DNA from 2 places in the Bradyrhizobium sp. 44 genome. Region 1 is predicted to be linked to the other one. Evidence: riboswitches for the same ligand, from Rfam matches in the RefSeq annotation. Region 1 holds a riboswitch; the other holds the start of a gene.
The links. Region 1 has a riboswitch for S-adenosylmethionine ahead of IVB41_RS03935 (O-succinylhomoserine sulfhydrylase). Riboswitches for the same ligand answer to the same signal wherever they lie in the genome.
Positions count from the first base shown of each region.

Region 2: linked by a shared signal. The riboswitch ahead of IVB41_RS05610 (homoserine O-acetyltransferase) and the one ahead of IVB41_RS03935 (O-succinylhomoserine sulfhydrylase) in region 1 are both predicted to bind S-adenosylmethionine.

Region 1 is NZ_JADPIY010000008.1:415,995-424,470, reverse strand. It holds gene IVB41_RS03950 (hypothetical protein) at 1-876, opposite strand, end outside; gene IVB41_RS03945 (PAS domain S-box protein) at 1,000-1,410, opposite strand; gene IVB41_RS03940 (2'-deoxycytidine 5'-triphosphate deaminase) at 1,516-2,652, opposite strand; SAM riboswitch at 2,733-2,812, shown strand; gene IVB41_RS03935 (O-succinylhomoserine sulfhydrylase) at 2,883-4,079, shown strand; gene IVB41_RS03930 (SGNH/GDSL hydrolase family protein) at 4,202-5,194, opposite strand; gene IVB41_RS03925 (SGNH/GDSL hydrolase family protein) at 5,207-6,022, opposite strand; gene IVB41_RS03920 (OpgC domain-containing protein) at 6,022-7,287, opposite strand; gene apaG (Co2+/Mg2+ efflux protein ApaG) at 7,480-7,872, shown strand; gene IVB41_RS03910 (Hsp33 family molecular chaperone) at 7,930-8,476, opposite strand, start outside.
Region 2 is NZ_JADPIY010000008.1:744,405-752,880, forward strand. It holds gene hisC (histidinol-phosphate transaminase) at 1-652, opposite strand, end outside; gene IVB41_RS05605 (chorismate mutase) at 687-1,535, opposite strand; SAM riboswitch at 1,740-1,819, shown strand; gene IVB41_RS05610 (homoserine O-acetyltransferase) at 1,910-3,112, shown strand; gene metW (methionine biosynthesis protein MetW) at 3,126-3,788, shown strand; gene IVB41_RS05620 (alpha/beta fold hydrolase) at 3,840-4,703, opposite strand; gene IVB41_RS05625 (TIGR02594 family protein) at 4,904-5,743, shown strand; gene IVB41_RS05630 (MOSC domain-containing protein) at 5,853-6,641, opposite strand; gene clpB (ATP-dependent chaperone ClpB) at 6,899-8,476, shown strand, end outside.

The DNA of each region.
Region 1 (8,476 bases):
GAACGTGCCTTCGGATTGCGTTGTCTCAGCCACATCGTCCTGCGCGACAAACAGCGCGTTGAGGAACGTCGCGAACTCGCCCGCACCGCCGCGGCCCATCGACAGCGCCGCAGCGATCTCGTCAAAATATTGCATCCCGATCAGCTTGCCCGTGAGGTGCAGGAGATAGCCGGCATCCTCGGGGCCGAACAGCTGCACCATCACGGGCGCGGCGGTGCGCACATATTCCATCGCGTAGTTGCGGTAGGCTTTTTCCAGTCGCGGTCTTGGCCAGCTTGCGACCGGCAAGGCCGGAGCCGCGGCTGCATCGAACAGTGGCGCTTCGAGATGCCGCGCGAACACGAGGCGCTGGTCGAGCTCGAGCGGGTGGTCATATTGATAATAGTAGCCTTCGAGCCCATCCTGGCCGTCGACGCTCTGCTTGGTGCAGACGAACCCCAATCTGGTATCGCCGAGCGCCACGCCGTTGTTGGCGTGCCAGCCGCGCAGCATCGCGCGCGAGACTTCGCCCGGCACGCCGCAGATGGCAGTGCCTTTCCAGATCCAGCGCGGTGGCGGATAGCGGACCCAGGCTTTGCGGTCGCTCTCATACATGTATTCGACGTGCACGCCGCCGATCCAGTTCGAGAGGTAGTGATATTGCGCGGCGGCGACTGCTGGCGGCAGATGGCTCAGCCCGAGCTTCTCCAGCCCCGGCAGGAAGCGCTCCTGCTGCTGGCGGCGGAACACGCGAAAGACGAACTCCGCGGCATCTGCCGTGCCGCGACGTGTGACCACGGTGAGGATCAAGCCGGTGAAATAGGCGTGATAGAGATCGGCAACCGCGCGCCAGCGTTTCCATTGAGCTTCCTGCGCGGGGTCAGATGCAGCGGCCATGTTCGCTCCCGATCGTTGTTTTGATCGAGTGTGTCACCGCAGCCGGCGACGGACAAGCTGAGCCGCATGCAGGGCGCCCTGCACGCGGGCTCGCCAATTCCGCATCACGAATTTTGCGCAGGCTTAATTTTGCGCAACTCTGGCGGCACGCTCGCGCTCGACGCGGTCGGTGACGTCGCGTGCCATCGCCACCGATCCCTGCACCACTCCAGCGGCGTCCCGCACAAGCGCAAAGGTCATCTCGATGTAGAGCTTGCGTCCGTCCTTGTGCAGCGCGCGGGTCAGTGTCGGTTTGCCCGCAAGCTTCATCGCGCCGCTGGCTAGTGCGGCCTCGAAACCCTTCCAGTGCGCGGCGCGCAGATGTTCGGGAATGATCAGGTCGAGATTCTGGCCCAGCGCTTCGTCCGCGGAGAGGCCGAACAGTGCGGACGATGCGCGATTCCAGCGCATGATGGTGCCGGAGCGATCCGAATAGATCAGCGCATCGGCGACGTCGTCGAGGATGTATGCGTCGAGTTGGGATGGATTGGTCATGTCAGCACCTGGTGGCCCGGATGGAGCACAGCGTAAGCCGGGATCGTGCCACAAGTGAGACTTTCCCGGATGACGCTTGCGCTCCATCCGGGCGACGGGTGATCGCTACACCCGGAAATGCTTGCTCAGCTTCAGGCCCTGCGCCTGGTAGTTGGAGCCGATGCGCTGGCCGTACATCGCGTCGGGACGGGCCAGCATCTTCTCGTAGACGAGGCGGCCGACGATCTGGCCGTGCTCGAGGATGAACGGCACCTCGCGCGAGCGCACTTCGAGCACGGCGCGCGACCCCAACCCGCCGGCGCCGGCATAACCGAAGCCGGGATCGAAGAATCCGGCATAATGCACGCGGAACTCACCGACCAACGGATCGAACGGCACCATCTCCGCGGCGTAATCGGGCGGCACCTGCACGGCCTCTTTCGACGCGAGGATATAGAACTCGCCGGGATCGAGGATCAGGCTGCCGTCGGGGCGGGCCGAGATCGGCTCCCAGAACTCCTCGACGGAATAGCCAGCGCGGCGATCGACGTCGATAACGCCGGTGTGGCGCTTGGCGCGGTAGCCGACGAAGCCACCGCTCTTTTCGCCGGAAAGATCAACCGAGACGGCGACGCCGCCGGTGAGATCGGCATCGTCGATATCGACGAGACGCTCGGTCGCATGCAGCGCCTCAAGGTCGTCGATGTTGAGGATGGCATCGCCGGTGCGGAAGCGCACCTGGCTCAGGCGCGAGCCCTCGCTGACCAGCACCGGGAACGTCTTCGGACTGATCTCGGCATAGAGCGGACCGTGATAGCCGGCACCAATCATGTCGAAGCGGCGGGTGCCGTCGGCGATCACGCGGGTGAAGACGTCGAGCCGGCCGGTCGAGCTTTTCGGGTTGGCGGCCGCGACGATCTCCGGCGGCAGCGCGAGGCTTTCGAGCAGCGGCACGATGTAGACGCAGTTGGTCTCCAGCACGGCGCCGTCGGCGAGGCTGAACTCGTGCAGCTTCAACTCGTCGATGCGCTCGGCGACAGTGGCGCCGGGACCGGGCAGGAAGCTGGCGCGAACGCGATAGGCGATGTCGCCGAGGCGCAAATCGAGGCTCGCCGGCTGGATCTGGCTTTCGACGAAGTCGTAAGCGGGCAGGATGAGACCGCCCTCCGCCATCGCCGCGATCATGCGGTCGGGCAGGATACCATTGGCGTCGGCGGCGACCGTGAACGTCAACCCGGGGTCCTCATCAGGGATCAAACACATCCCGACATGCGGGAAATATGAGCGTTTTACGGCTATCCGATGGACGTCTTGACGGAAAGGGCATTGCGGAATATGAGCATGACTTATCCCGTGGTGATTTGAGCCGGCCGGCTTGCAGCCACGTTAAATAAGTCGCTAAACAGGCCGGGGACCTCTGTGATCCCGGCCCGTGGAGATATTCCAGGCCGGTTTTTTTGTGACCATTTTCGATGGTCACTTCAGGAGGTCCTATGTCGAAGTCCCCGGCGTCCACCGCGTCCTACCGTCCCGAAACCCGCCTGGTCCATTCCGGCACCCTGCGCTCGCAATATGGCGAGACGTCGGAGTCGCTGTTCCTGACCCAGGGCTACGTCTACAACAGCGCCGAGGAGTGCGAGGCGCGGTTCAAGGGCGAGGACCCCGGCTTCATCTATTCACGCTACTCCAATCCGACGATCTCGATGTTCGAGCGGCGCATGATCGAGCTCGAAGGCGCCGAAGCGGCACGTTCGGCGGCGACCGGCATGGCCGCGGTGACGACCGCGATCCTGGCGCCGCTCAAGGCCGGCGATCACGTCGTGGCCTCGCGCGCGCTGTTCGGCTCGTGTCTCTACGTCGTGCAGGATTTGCTGCCGCGCTACGGCATCGAGACCACGCTGGTCGACGGCCTCGATCTCGACCAGTGGCAGCGCGCCATGAAGCCGAACACCAAGACGTTCTTCCTGGAGAGCCCGACCAACCCGACGCTGGATGTACTCGACATTCCCGGCATCGCAGAGATCGCGCACAGCGGCGGCGCGCGGCTCGTCGTCGACAACGTGTTCGCCACTCCGATCTGGCAGAGCCCGCTCGCGCTCGGCGCCGACGTGGTGGTCTATTCCGCGACCAAGCACATCGATGGCCAGGGCCGCTGTCTCGGCGGCATCATCCTGTCCTCGGAAGCGTTCATCGCCGAGCACATCCACAATTTCATGCGCCAGACCGGCCCGTCGATCTCGCCGTTCAACGCCTGGGTCCTGCTCAAGGGCCTGGAGACGCTCGCCGTGCGCGTGCGCGCGCAGACCGAGACGGCGGCGCGCATCGCAGACGTGCTGGCGAGCCATCCGAAGATTTCACGGCTGGTGTTTCCCGGCCGCGCCGATCATCCGCAGGCCGCATTGGTGAAGAAGCAGATGCGCGGCGGCTCGACGCTGGTCGGCCTCGAGGTCAAGGGCGGCAAGCAGGCGGCATTCCGCGTGCTCAACGAGCTCAAGCTCGCCAAGATCTCGAACAACCTCGGCGACGCCAAGAGCCTCGTCACGCATCCGGCAACGACGACGCATCAGCGCCTCAAGCCGGAGGACCGCGCCGCGCTCGGCATCAGCGAGGGCTTCATCCGCTTCTCGGCGGGGCTTGAGCATGCGGACGATCTGATCGAGGATCTGACCGCGGCGCTGGAGAAGGCGTAGCCACGCATCGACATCGTGGGGTGGTCAAAGCGAAGCGTGCCCAGCATTCACGATGGCAGCGCCGATGGATGGTGGGCACGGCGCGCGAAGAGCGCGCCTTCGCCCACCCTAAGCACCGATGCTTACATCGGCCGATAGGTCCGCACGTCCGCGGGCACGTTGACGCCGAGCTTGATCTGGCCGACAGAGCGGATGATGTCGTCGCCGAGGAGCTGGGCGAAGCAGGCGTAGCCCCAATCGTTCATGTGCAGGCCGTCGGCGATCACGAAGCTCTCGACCGGAATCGACTGCTTCTCGTGCCAGTCGCGCATCACCTCGAAGCGCGGGAAGATGCCGACATGACGAAGCTCGGCGACCTTGCCGAGCAACTTCACCATCTTGCCGGCGCTGTCCGCGCGCTGGTTGACGGCGGGCGAATATTGCGGATCGACCAGCACGACGTCGGTGCCGCCGGCAGCCTGGATGCGGCTGATGCCGTCCTCGACCAGTTTGGCGGTATCGCCGGGATCGAGATTGCGTAGCACGGCATTGGTGCCGACCTGCCAGATCACCAGATCCGGATGCACGTCGATCACCTCTTTCTGGAGGCGCTTCATCATCTCGGGTGCGTCCTCGCCGCCGACGCCGGCATTGACGACGGTGATGTCGGCAGTCGGATAGTGCCGGTGCAGCTGCGCGGCAAGGCGATTGGGATAGTTGAACTCCGGCGAGCTCGCGCCGAATCCCGCGGTCGACGACGAGCCGAATGCGACGATGACGACGGGCTGGCCGGCGACGAGCTTGCCCGCGACATGCGGCAGCGAGCCCATTGCCTTCGCGCCGCCCTTCGGCGACAGGCAGGGCACGCGGCTGAAGACGTCGCCGGCGGATTTCGCGACCTGCTTCACCTTGTCGATGGCGCGCGCGGTGATGCCGCGCTGCTCGGGGGATGTCGCTGCGACGGCGGTCTGGGGCGGCGAAGCGGGAGCCGGATCAGCCGACTGCTGCGGGGCCGGCGTTGCCTGCGCGGCCTGCGTCTGCGCGTGCGACTGCGAGGCCGGACTCAGCAACAGCAGCAGCGCTGCTGCGGGCACAGCCAGCCATGCCGTCAGGCAAAAAGGGCGGAGAGAACTCATTAACGCTAGACCTCAATTTTGCTGCTGGGCCGGCTCCAGATGGGCAGCGTCGATCACGAACTGTGCCAACGCCCGGCCAAGGCAATCATGGACCTGTTTCGCCAGCTCGGGCCCGCGCGACGGGCTGAACAGGTCGAACTGCCCCTGATCATTCCACTGCCGCATGATCGCAAAACGATCGAACAGCGGAATGTCGTGCTCCTGCGCCACCACCCGCATATTGTCGAGGTATGGCGGCACCGAGATCATGGTTTCGGTACGCGGACTGTACTGCAGATTCATCAAGACGACGTCAGCCCCTGCCTTTTGCAACGCAACAACCCCTTCGGTCACCGCGCCACGAAAATCGTCGGGATCAATGGCTCGAATAGCATCCACGGTCCCGGTCTGCCAGATGACCAAAGTAGGCGCTTTTGCTTCCATCAGCTTAACGAAGCTGGCGGCCGCCTCCTCGGCCGTTTTCTTGCTCTGTATTTCTACGGAGACGTGCACAGTCTCGGTCGGCGGCAGCTTCTCCTTCAGGATGGCCTGCATCCGCGCCGGATAAGAAGCGTCCTCGGAGGCCGGAATCGTGGTCGAGCGGCTGCCGATGACCAGGATTTCGAGCGGCTTGCCGGCCTTGATGGCATCGGCGACCTTGGGAAGCTGGCTTTCGCTGGTGAGCAGATAGGACGGCAATTCGCAGGCTGCGGGCGCGGCTGAAGCAGCAGGTGCCGCCGAAGCAGCAGGCGCGGCCGAAGAAGCAGGCGCAGCATCGTCCGCACGCGCCGGAGGCGCGGCGAGACCACCGCACAGCAGGATCAGGCTCAGGAAAACCTTCGCCTTCATCAGCCCCCTCCCGCCATATCGGCGCTGCCGACGGCGCTTTTGGTTTTCGAACCGCTCTTGTCAGCCACCCGCTTGTACCACGAAATCAGCCAGGCCATGGCCCACATGATCAGGATTCCGGAGAGACTAATTAGCGCATGCATCACCGGGCCGCCCGAGACTTCGGCCAGGATGAAATGGCCGGCAAAGGCTAGGAAGACGCCAAGACAGAATATCTCCAGGGAATGCGAGCCGCACAGGATCAGCGGCCGCAGCCAGGGCGATTTCAGGCCCGGCCAGTCCCGGGGCAGGACGCGCACGGTGAGCGCGGCCAGCGCCAGGAAATGCGTGAAGCGCAGCACGTCGAGGTCGGCCTTGTCGATCGGATACATCCACTGCTCGAGCCGCTTCGGCATGAAGTGGGAGAGCTGCGGCACATACCAGGTCAGCGTCACGTAGAATGCCGCGACCAGATAGGCGATCGCGATCCACATCGTCACCCGCGAAGCGAGAATGTGCGACATCCGTCGCGCACCCCCGAGCGCGCACCATGCCCCGAACACGAACAGCAATTGCCAGGCGAAGGGATTGAAGGCCCAGAAGCCGTTTGGATAGGCCGACAGATAGAGATCGTATTCCCAGGTCACCGCGTAGAGCGCGACGGAGAGGCCGAGCGTCACGTCGGGGCGCCATTTCATCAGCCACAGGATCAAGGGCAGCGCCAGCATCAGCACGATGTAGAGCGGCAGCACGTCCATGTTGACGGGACGGAAGCGCAGCAGCAGCGCCTGCACGATCGTGACGTCGGGCTGCTTGAGGAAATCCATGATGCCCATCTCTTCGGTGTAGAGCGGGTTCTCGAACCTGGTCGCGACGTAGGAGATTTCGGCAAGGAAGATCGTGAACAGGAAGACGTGGGCGACATAGATCTGCCAGACGCGCCGCAGGATGCGCGCGGTGGCGACGACGATGCCGGACTCCAGCATCGCCCGACCGTAGACGAAGGCGGCGGTATAGCCGGAGATGAAGATGAAGATCTCGGTGGCGTCGCTGAAGCCGTAATTGCGGATCGTGAACCAGGTCAGAAGGCTCGGCGGCAAATGGTCGATGAAGATCAGCCACAGTGCCAGGCCGCGGAACAGGTCGAGCCGGAGCTCGCGCTCGCCGATGGCGGGCAGCGAAATGGCCGGCGATGCCGCGCGCGGCTTTGCACCCGCGGATTTGACCTCCACAGGTTTGGCGGTTCCCGCGATCGTCGATCCCGTCACTTGGTCGGCAATGGTCATCGGGGGCTAAAAACCCTTCCGCAAATCGCGACGTGGCAAGGAGTGTACCGGTCCGGCCGTCATCTCGCAAAGCGCCCGGATCACATGCAAAGACACTTGGACGTGTACTTCCCTGCGAATTCTGGCGGGACGATGTCGCCAGAACCGCCTCCGGCGTTTGGTTCCCGAGCAGATTTCGGTATGATGGCAATCATGTACCGCGCCGTGACCCGCCAGATCGAAGTGACCGTCGAGCCGAACTTTGTTCCGGAGCAGTCGTCGGCCGACCGCTCCCGCTATTTCTGGTCCTACACCATCGTCATCACCAATTCCGGCGACGAGACCGTGCAGCTCAAGACGCGGCACTGGATCATCACCGACGCCACCGGCCGGCAGCAGGAGGTGAAGGGCGAGGGCGTCGTCGGCGAGCAGCCGACGCTCGCCCCCGGCGAACGCTTCGAATACACCTCCGGCGTGCCGCTCACGACCGCCTCGGGCTTCATGACCGGCCGCTACCAGATGGTCAGCGCAACCGGCGAGCGCTTCGAGATCGACGTGCCGACGTTCTCGCTGGACAGCCCGGACAACAAGCGGGTGTTGAATTAGGGTCTGAGATGGTGGGCACGCTTCGCTTTACCCGCCCTCCGGCACTACAGCACCGCGCTACGCGTCCTCGACGCCCGCCTCGTCCGGTGTGAACTCGTACACCGAGCTGCAGAACTCGCAGGTCACGACGACCTTGTCGTCCTTGACCATCGCGGCACGATCGTCGGACGAAAAGCTCTTCAGCATCGATGCCACCGCGTCGCGCGAGCAGGAGCATTGCGCCTTCAAGGGCAGCGGATTGAACACGCGCACGCCGCGTTCGTGGAACAGACGGTAGAGCAGCCGCTCGCCGGACAGCTCCGGATCGATCAGCTCGACATCTTCGACGGTCTCGATCAGCGAGCGCGCCTCGACCCAAGCATCGTCTTCAGCGACGGCATGCACCTCGACGCCTTCGGGCGCATCGCCGGGATGCAGATCGGCCTGCCGCGCGCGCTCGGGCGCCTTCGGCAGGAACTGCATCAGCATGCCGCCGGCGCGCCAGCGATGCTTGCCGCCGTCGTTCGAGCGCCATTCCTCGCCGACGGCGAGGCGCACGCGGGTCGGGATCTGCTCGGAGCGCAGGAAATATTCGTGAGCGGCGTCTTCCAGGCTGCCGCCGTCG
Region 2 (8,476 bases), 330 kb from region 1:
TGTGTGTCACCACCGTGTTTTCGGTGGTCGCGACCAGCTCGATCCCCATCTCGTAATCGTTGCGCGAGACGTAGTCGCAATAGGCTGCGTCCAGCACCAGCAGCACGTGCGAGGGCAGGCCAGCGCGCAGGCGCTTGACCTCGTCGAACGGCACATAGGTGCCGGTCGGGTTGTTGGGGTTGGCGAGCCAGACCAGCTTTGTCTTCGGCGTCACCGCCTTGAGGATGGCGTCGACATCGCAGGTGAGGTTCTTCTCGGCCGCGATGACATTCTTCGCGCCGACCGCCATGGTCGCGATCGGGTAGACCAGGAAGCCATGCGTAGTCGAGATCGCCTCGTCACCGTGGCTGAGATAGGTGTGGGCGAGCAGGTTGAGGATCTCGTCCGAGCCGGCGCCGCAGATGATGCGGTTGGGATCGAGCCCGAAGGTGCGCCCGATCGCTTCGCGCAGCACGCGCGAGGTCCCTTCCGGATAGTCTTCCAGATGATCCGCCACGTTCTTGAACGCCTCGATCGCCTTCGGCGAGGGCCCGAACGGCGTCTCGTTGGCCGAAAGCTTGAACACCTTGCGGCCGGGCTCTGCCACTGGAGTCTTGCCGGGCGTGTAGGGCGCAATATCGAGAATGCCGGGATTCGGCACGGGGCGGGACATCTTCAACTCCGGACTGGCTTAAGCGGTTCGCGACTTACGATTTCGACCCGGTCGGGGGCACCGTATAGCGCGTTGCGTGGCTGCCGACGAGGGCCGTGGAGCGCACCGAGGCCCCCGCTTCGATCAGGGCAGCCTTGATCTTGTCGATGTTGCTTGTCGCGGTGACCGAGACCAGCAGCGCGGCACCGTCGAAGGCGGTGTCGGGCACCGCCACGATCTCGGCGAGCGGCGACAGGGCGCGCGCGACCTCCGCATTCCACCCAGAGACGCGGACGCTGAAGGTCTCGACCTCCGTCACCAGGGCGCTGTCGGCGACGCGCGAGACCGCGAACACGGGCAACGCCGCCGGATGGTCGGCGCGCTCGACAAAGGGCAGCCGCGCGATGATCTTTGGCGCGCCGGCTTCTTCCAGCGACAGCCACCACGGCGTGCGGCTCGAAGTCGCCGAGACCAGCGCCAGATCGCCCTTGGACTTCGCGACGGCCTCGACCGCCGCCTGCGCGCTGAAATGCGCGACGTAAGGCACCGTGAAGCCGAAATGGAATCGCGCGGAATCGCGCATGGCCGGCTCGCTCGCCGAGATGTCGGCGTGCACCGAGAACGGGGCCTGGACATAGGTGAAGGTCGCGATGATGACGCGCCAGATGCTCTCGACGGTGTCGAGCGGCAGGATGCCGCGATGACGCTGCACGAGGTCGCGCATCATGGAGGCCTCGCGTGCCGGGCGGAACGCCGAGCCGACCTCCTGGGTCTGCTTCACCTGGATCAGGCGGTCGATGATGTCGCCGCGTTGCATCAGCAGGCGATGCATGCCTTCGTCGATCGCGTCGATCTCCTTGCGCAATTCCTGGAGTGATGGTGGCGCGGGCGGACGATGGGACATGTCTGACAGGTGCTGTTGAGAGGCGTTCCAATGCGGATCAGTCGAGCCGTCACCGCTGTGATGGATATCCTGATTAGGCAGTCGGGGCTGCGAAAGCAAAGAGAAATGCAAAGGGAAATCGGGCCCTTTCCGCCCGTGGCGCGACAGGCGAATTTGGCTGATCCGGGCCGTGACTTGACGAAAACCATCCAAGACGGTAGTTTTTACCCGTTCCGTGGTCATTTGAGCCGGCCGGCTTGCAGCCACGTTAAAAAACTCGCTAAACAGGCCGGGGACGCTTTCGATCCCGGCCGAACCTATCGTTCAGGCCGGGTTTTTCATGGCCTGATGTCAATGCGGTCACCACGACGACCGCAAACGAGGTCGATGGTCAGATGGTTGGCGTCCAGTCAATTCCGAGTCCCGCGATCACCGCCGACGAGCGGTCGCACGAGGTGGATCATCCGAGTTCGCACGTCGCGCAGTTTGGCTTGGAACAGCCGCTGCGGCTCGATTGCGGTGTCGATCTCAGCCCGTTCCAGATCGCCTACCAGACCTATGGCGAGCTGAATGCCGATCGCTCCAACGCGATCCTGATCTGCCATGCGCTGACCGGCGACCAGCACGTCGCCAATGTGCACCCTGTCACCGGCAAGCCCGGCTGGTGGGAGACTTTGGTCGGCTCGGGCCGACCGCTCGATCCCAGCGAGTATTTTATCATCTGCTCCAACGTGATCGGCGGCTGCATGGGCTCGACCGGTCCGGCTTCGATCAATCCGGCGACCGGCAAGGTTTGGGGCCTCGATTTCCCCGTCATCACCATCCCCGACATGGTGCGCGCGCAGGCGATGCTGATCGACCGGCTCGGCATCGACACGCTGTTCGCAGTCGTCGGCGGCTCGATGGGCGGCATGCAAGTGCTGCAATGGACGGCGGCGTATCCGAGCCGGGTGTTCTCCGCGCTGGCGATCGCCTGCTCGACACGACATTCGGCGCAGAACATCGCGTTCCACGAGCTTGGCCGCCAGGCGGTGATGGCCGATCCCGACTGGCACCATGGCGGCTATGCCGATCAAGGTATCCATCCGCATCGTGGGCTCGCTGTCGCCCGGATGGCGGCGCACATCACCTATCTCTCCGACGCCGCGCTGCATCGCAAATTCGGACGGCGGATGCAGGACCGCGAGCTGCCGACCTTCTCGTTCGACGCCGACTTCCAGGTCGAGTCCTACCTGCGCTACCAGGGCTCGTCCTTTGTCGAACGCTTCGATGCCAACTCCTATCTCTATCTGACCCGCGCGATGGATTATTTCGACATCGCGGGCGACCATGGCGGCGTGCTGGCGAAGGCGTTCGCGGGAATCCAGACCCGGTTCTGCGTGGTCTCCTTCACCAGCGACTGGCTGTTCCCGACATCGGAATCGCGCGCACTGGTGCACGCGTTGAATGCGTCGAGCGCGCGGGTGTCGTTCGCCGAGATCGAGACCGATCGCGGTCACGACGCGTTCCTCCTCGACGTGCCCGAGTTCTTCGACATCGGCCGTGCGTTCCTGCAGTCGGCAGGCAAGGCGCGCGGGCTCACCGCCAAGAAAGCTTAAAGGACGGCTAGTCATGTCTGTACAGGAAGCGCTGCCGCTGGGCGGCCTTGCGGCCGGGCAGCCCGGTGATTTTCGCGCCGACCATGTGCTGGTGGCCGAGATGGTCAAGCCGGGCTCGAAAGTGCTCGATGTCGGGTGTGGCGAGGGCGACCTGCTCCAGCTGCTGGAAACTCGCGGCATCGACGGCCGCGGCATCGAGCTGTCGCGCGAGGGCGTCAACCGCTGCGTCGCCAAGGGTCTCGCGGTGGTGCAGGGCGATGCCGACACCGACCTCGTGAATTATCCGGATGACGCCTTTGACTACGTGATCCTGTCGCAAACCTTGCAGGCGACGCGGCAGCCCAAGGTCGTGCTCGAGAATCTCTTGCGCATCGGCCGCCGCGCCATCGTGTCGTTCCCGAATTTCGGCTTCTGGAAGATGCGGCTCCAGCTCCTGATCGGCGGCCACATGCCGCGCACGGAGAACCTGCCGGCAAGCTGGTATGACACCGCCAACATCCATTTCTGCACCATCAAGGATTTCGTCGAGCTCTGCGATGCGATCGACGTCAAGATGGAACGTGCCGAGGCGCTCGACCTCTACGGCCGTCCGCTGCGGCTGCGGATGCCCTGGTGGGTGTGGAATCTGTTCGGCGAGCAGGGCGTGTTTCTGCTGACGCGGGGCGGCAGGAAGTAGGCCGGCCCGTTACCCCATCTACGCGACGCAGTACCTGGTGACGCCTTCGCGCTAATGCGCCGCCAGTGACCTCGGGTCGCGCACCGGCCATCTTCCCGCTTCCACCAGCGTGACGAACCGTTCCACAGTTTCGTTGAACAGCGCTGGCTCTTCGAGATTGAGGACGTGGCCGGACTTCGGAAACATGGCGAGCCCTGCCGCAGGCAGATGCTTCTTCAGGAACAGGCTTGCGCCCACGCACGGATCGTCCTCGTCGCCGCAGATGATGAGTGCCGGCGTCGTGGCCGCTCTGATCGCGTCCGTCATCGTAAAGATCGAGGGACGGCCGGCCTGGAAGCCGCGCATCGTCCGCGCCGATCCCTTGGCGTCGTGCCGCGCCAGGGCGGCATAGAAATCGGCGTGGCCGCGCGGGTCCTTCACCAGGAAGGGAATCCGGCTCGGCGCCTCGCGCGTGACTTTTGCGACTTCGGCTGAGCCGAGCATCTCGAATTGCTCCGCGTTGGCGCGGCACTGCTTGCGCCAGGCGTCGAGGTTCTCGATCTCCGAGCCTGAGCCGACGCCGGCGAGCGTCATCGACAGCGCACGTTGGGGCGCGTTGAGCCCGATCTGGAGCGACGAATAGGCGCCCATCGAGAGACCGACGAAGTGCGCGCGATCGATCTTCAGATGATCGAGCACCGCGAGCGCATCGGTATAGAAATGCGTGTAGCCGTAGACCTCGCCATCAGGCACGTCCGATGGCGTGTAGCCGCGCGCCGAATAGGTGATGCAGCGATGGCCGCGCGAAAAGTAGCGCATCTGCGGCTCCCAATTGGTGTAGTCGGCCGCGAATTCGTGCAGAAAAATAATCGGCGTGCCGGTGCCTGCTTCTTCGAAATAGAGGCGACAATTGTCCTTCGTGAGGGCGTGAGGCATCCGGTTTTCTCCCTGAGGTGGCTGCGGCATTGGAATGCCGTCCTGCGGTGAGCGCATACGACCCTAACACTTATTAATCATCGTCGAAAATCTCCGCGGCCGCGTCTTGTTCTCGCCACATCAGGATACTGATACAGCCCGCGGATGTCGGCCACCGCACGGGCCGATTGGGAAGTGGGGGTGTCAACGAAGGATGAAGAATGTTCGAGTTGTTTGCGTCTCGCCTGTCGCGCTGTGTCGTCGCGCTGGCTGTTTTCTTCGCGGCGGTCGCCGCCTTCACTTCTCCGGCGTCAGCACGACCTCATCGTCATAGCGCAGAGCGCCACGCTTACGCGCATCACGCCAGCAGACATCATCATTACCGGCATGCACGCAGCTCGCGTTTCGATCACGGCGCGGCGCAATTGCAGGCGAGCGGCTTCGGCAACACCTTCGCCAGCTATGACCCGAACGCCAATACCGGCGGCATCGCCATGAGCGGCAGCGGTGGAATGGCCATGAGCGGCAGCGGTGGAATGGCTATGAGCGGCAGCGGTGGAATGGCCATGCGGGGCAACGCAGGAATGGTGACCAGCGATAGCAGTGGGAAGATCACGCGCGCCAGCCGTCGAATCGCCACGAGGCGTGGCGGTGGGATGGCCACTAACGCGAATGACGGCGGCGTGGCCACGGGCAGCGGCGGCTTCGGCGGCGGATCGGGCCTCGTGTCCGAGGCGCGCCGCTATGTCGGCGGCAATCCGACCGGCCGCGGCAGCCTGTGGTGCGCGCGGTTCATGAACATGGTGCTTGAGAAGACCGGTCACCGTGGCACCGGCTCCGATATGGCGAATTCGTTCGCCCATTACGGGACGCGCGTCACCGGTCCGCAGGTCGGCGCCATCGCAGTGATGTCGCGCGGCGGCCGGGGCGGTCATGTCGGCATCATTACCGGCGTCGACGCGCAGGGCAATCCGATCATGATCTCCGGCAACAACGGCAACCGCGTTCGCGAAGCACCGGTCTCGCGCGGCCGGATCTATGCGTATGTGATGCCGAACTGACGGCCGTCATTGCGAGGAGCGGAGCGACAAAGCAATCCAGACCGTCTCCGCGGGCGCATTCCTGGATTGTGTCGCTTCGCTCGCAATGACGGGCGGCGCCGGCGCCACGTCACACCAGCTTCGGCTCTTCCAACGCAACCGCGTCGCCCACGCCGATGTCGCCGTCGGCGATCACCTCGGCATAGATGCCGCAGTCCATGTGGCCGAGATTGCTCGAGAGCGTGGTCGGGATTTCGAGATCGCGCCTGGCGGTCTCGGGGTCGACATTGATGGCCGGGCAGCGCTTGATGCGCTTGACCGCTTGCAGCCGGGCCTGTCCGATCGCGAGCGTCTGGCCGACGAGGTCGAGCTCGGACCAGGCCGGCCAGCCCTTCACGTAGAGATTGGCGCGGAAGCGCAGCGGGTGGACGGCGGCGCCGCCGAGCATGGTCTCGAGCGCGCGGACGCTGTCGAGATTGATGATGGACACGACCTTGCGGGCGACGTCGGAAAAGCTGTGGTTGCGGCCGGACAGGATCTTGGGCGGACCTTTCAGCTCTGGCTGAAAGTTCTGGCTGAAGTAGTCCTCGATGGCGGCGCGCCCGGCGGCGGTCTCGAGATCGCCGCTGGCGACGATCTGGCCGTCCTTGCGGATGGTCAGGCGGTTGGTCGCGTCCTCGAACCGGCTGTCGAGCGAAGCCAGCCGCTCATTGCGCGCCAGCATCAGGAACTGGATCTTCGGCTTCCACTGCGGCTGTTCCGGATCGAAGCCGCTGGGGCCGTTCTCAATGGCGTAGCGGCGGTCGGCGGGCAGGGTCTGGCCGGCTCGCAGGGAGACGCGGGGCAGGGGCTCCGGCGTCAGGCCCTTGATCGGATAACGGTAGAGGCCGGTGATCTCGGCGGTCTGGCTGGCTGTCATTGCGCTAGGGGTCATGCCGCTACTTAGGGGATTCGGCCCATCGGCGCCAAGCGGGCGGATCCGCGCACGAAATTGTGAACTCGCCTCTTCCGGTCCGAGGCCTCGCTTCCCACATCTGGGTCAGGCCGGCGCCAGCGCCGGCTGATAAGGACCGTTGCCGGTTGAGAAACGTCAATGCGGTCATCGGAAACCCAATGAAGATGCCGTTTGGAGTGCCTCTGAGGGCTCCAGGGGCAGGCCGAGGGAAAGACCACGATATGAACATCGAAAAATATACCGAACGCTCCAGGGGCTTCGTCCAGTCCGCACAGTCGCTTGCGGTGCGCGAAGGGCACCAGCAGTTTTCGACCCTGCACGTCCTGAAAGTGCTGCTGGACGACAATGAAGGCCTCGCTGCCGGCCTGATCGACCGTGCCGGCGGCAATTCCCGCGCAATCCTGAAGGCGACCGAGGACGTCCTGAACAAGGTGCCGAAGGTCTCTGGCGGCGGAGCCGGCCAGATCTATCTGGCGCCCGAGCTCGCCCGCACCTTCGACGTTGCCGAAAAGGCCGGCGAGAAGGCCGGCGACAGCTTTGTTACCGTCGAGCGGCTGCTGCTCGGCCTCGCGCTGGAGAAGACCAGCGAGGCGGGCGCGATCCTGGCCAAGGGCGGCGTCACCCCGCAAAACCTCAACGCGGCGATCGAGGCGCTGCGCAAGGGCCGGACCGCGGACTCCGCCACGGCCGAGAACGCGTATGACGCGCTGAAGAAATATGCCCGCGACCTCACCCAGGCGGCGCGCGACGGCAAGCTCGATCCGGTCATCGGCCGTGACGAGGAGATCCGTCGCACGATCCAGGTGCTGTCGCGCCGGACCAAGAACAATCCCGTCCTGATCGGCGAGCCCGGTGTCGGCAAGACCGCCATCGCCGAGGGCCTGGCGCTGCGCATCGTCAACGGCGACGTGCCCGAGAGCCTGAAGGACAAGAAGCTGCTGTCGCTCGACCTTGGCTCGCTGATTGCAGGTGCAAAATATCGCGGGGAGTTCGAGGAGCGGCTGAAGGCCGTGCTGCAGGAGGTGACCGGGAGCGAGGGCAATTTCGTCTTGTTCATCGACGAGATGCACACGCTGATCGGCGCCGGCAAGGGCGATGGCGCAATGGACGCGTCCAACCTGCTCAAGCCTGCGCTCGCCCGCGGCGAGTTGCACTGCATCGGCGCCACCACGCTCGACGAGTACCAGAAGCACGTCGAAAAGGACGCGGCGCTGGCGCGGCGTTTCCAGCCGATCTTCGTCAGCGAGCCCTCGGTCGAGGACACGATCTCGATCCTGCGCGGGCTGAAGGACAAGTACGAGCAGCACCATGGCGTGCGGATCACCGATTCCGCGCTGGTCGCCGCCACGACGCTGTCCAACCGCTACATCACCGACCGCTTCCTGCCGGACAAGGCCATCGACCTCATGGACGAGGCGGCCGCGCGGCTCAAGATGCAGGTCGACTCCAAGCCGGAAGAGCTGGATTCGATGGATCGGGAAATCATCCGGCTGAAGATCGAACAGGAAGCATTGAAGAAAGAGAGCGATGCCGGTTCGAAGGGCCGCCTGCAGACCCTGGAGAAGGAGCTGGCCGATCTCGAGGAGAAGTCCGCGGCGCTCACCGCACGCTGGAGCGCGGAGAAGAACAAGCTCTCCGACGCCCAGAAGCTGAAGGCCGAGCTCGACGGCTTACGGGTCGAACTCGCCAACGCGCAGCGGCGTGGTGAATTCCAGAAGGCCGGCGAGCTGGCCTATGGCCGGATCCCCGAGCTCGAAAAGCAGCTTGCAGACATCGAGGCCAAGGAGAACTCCGGCGAG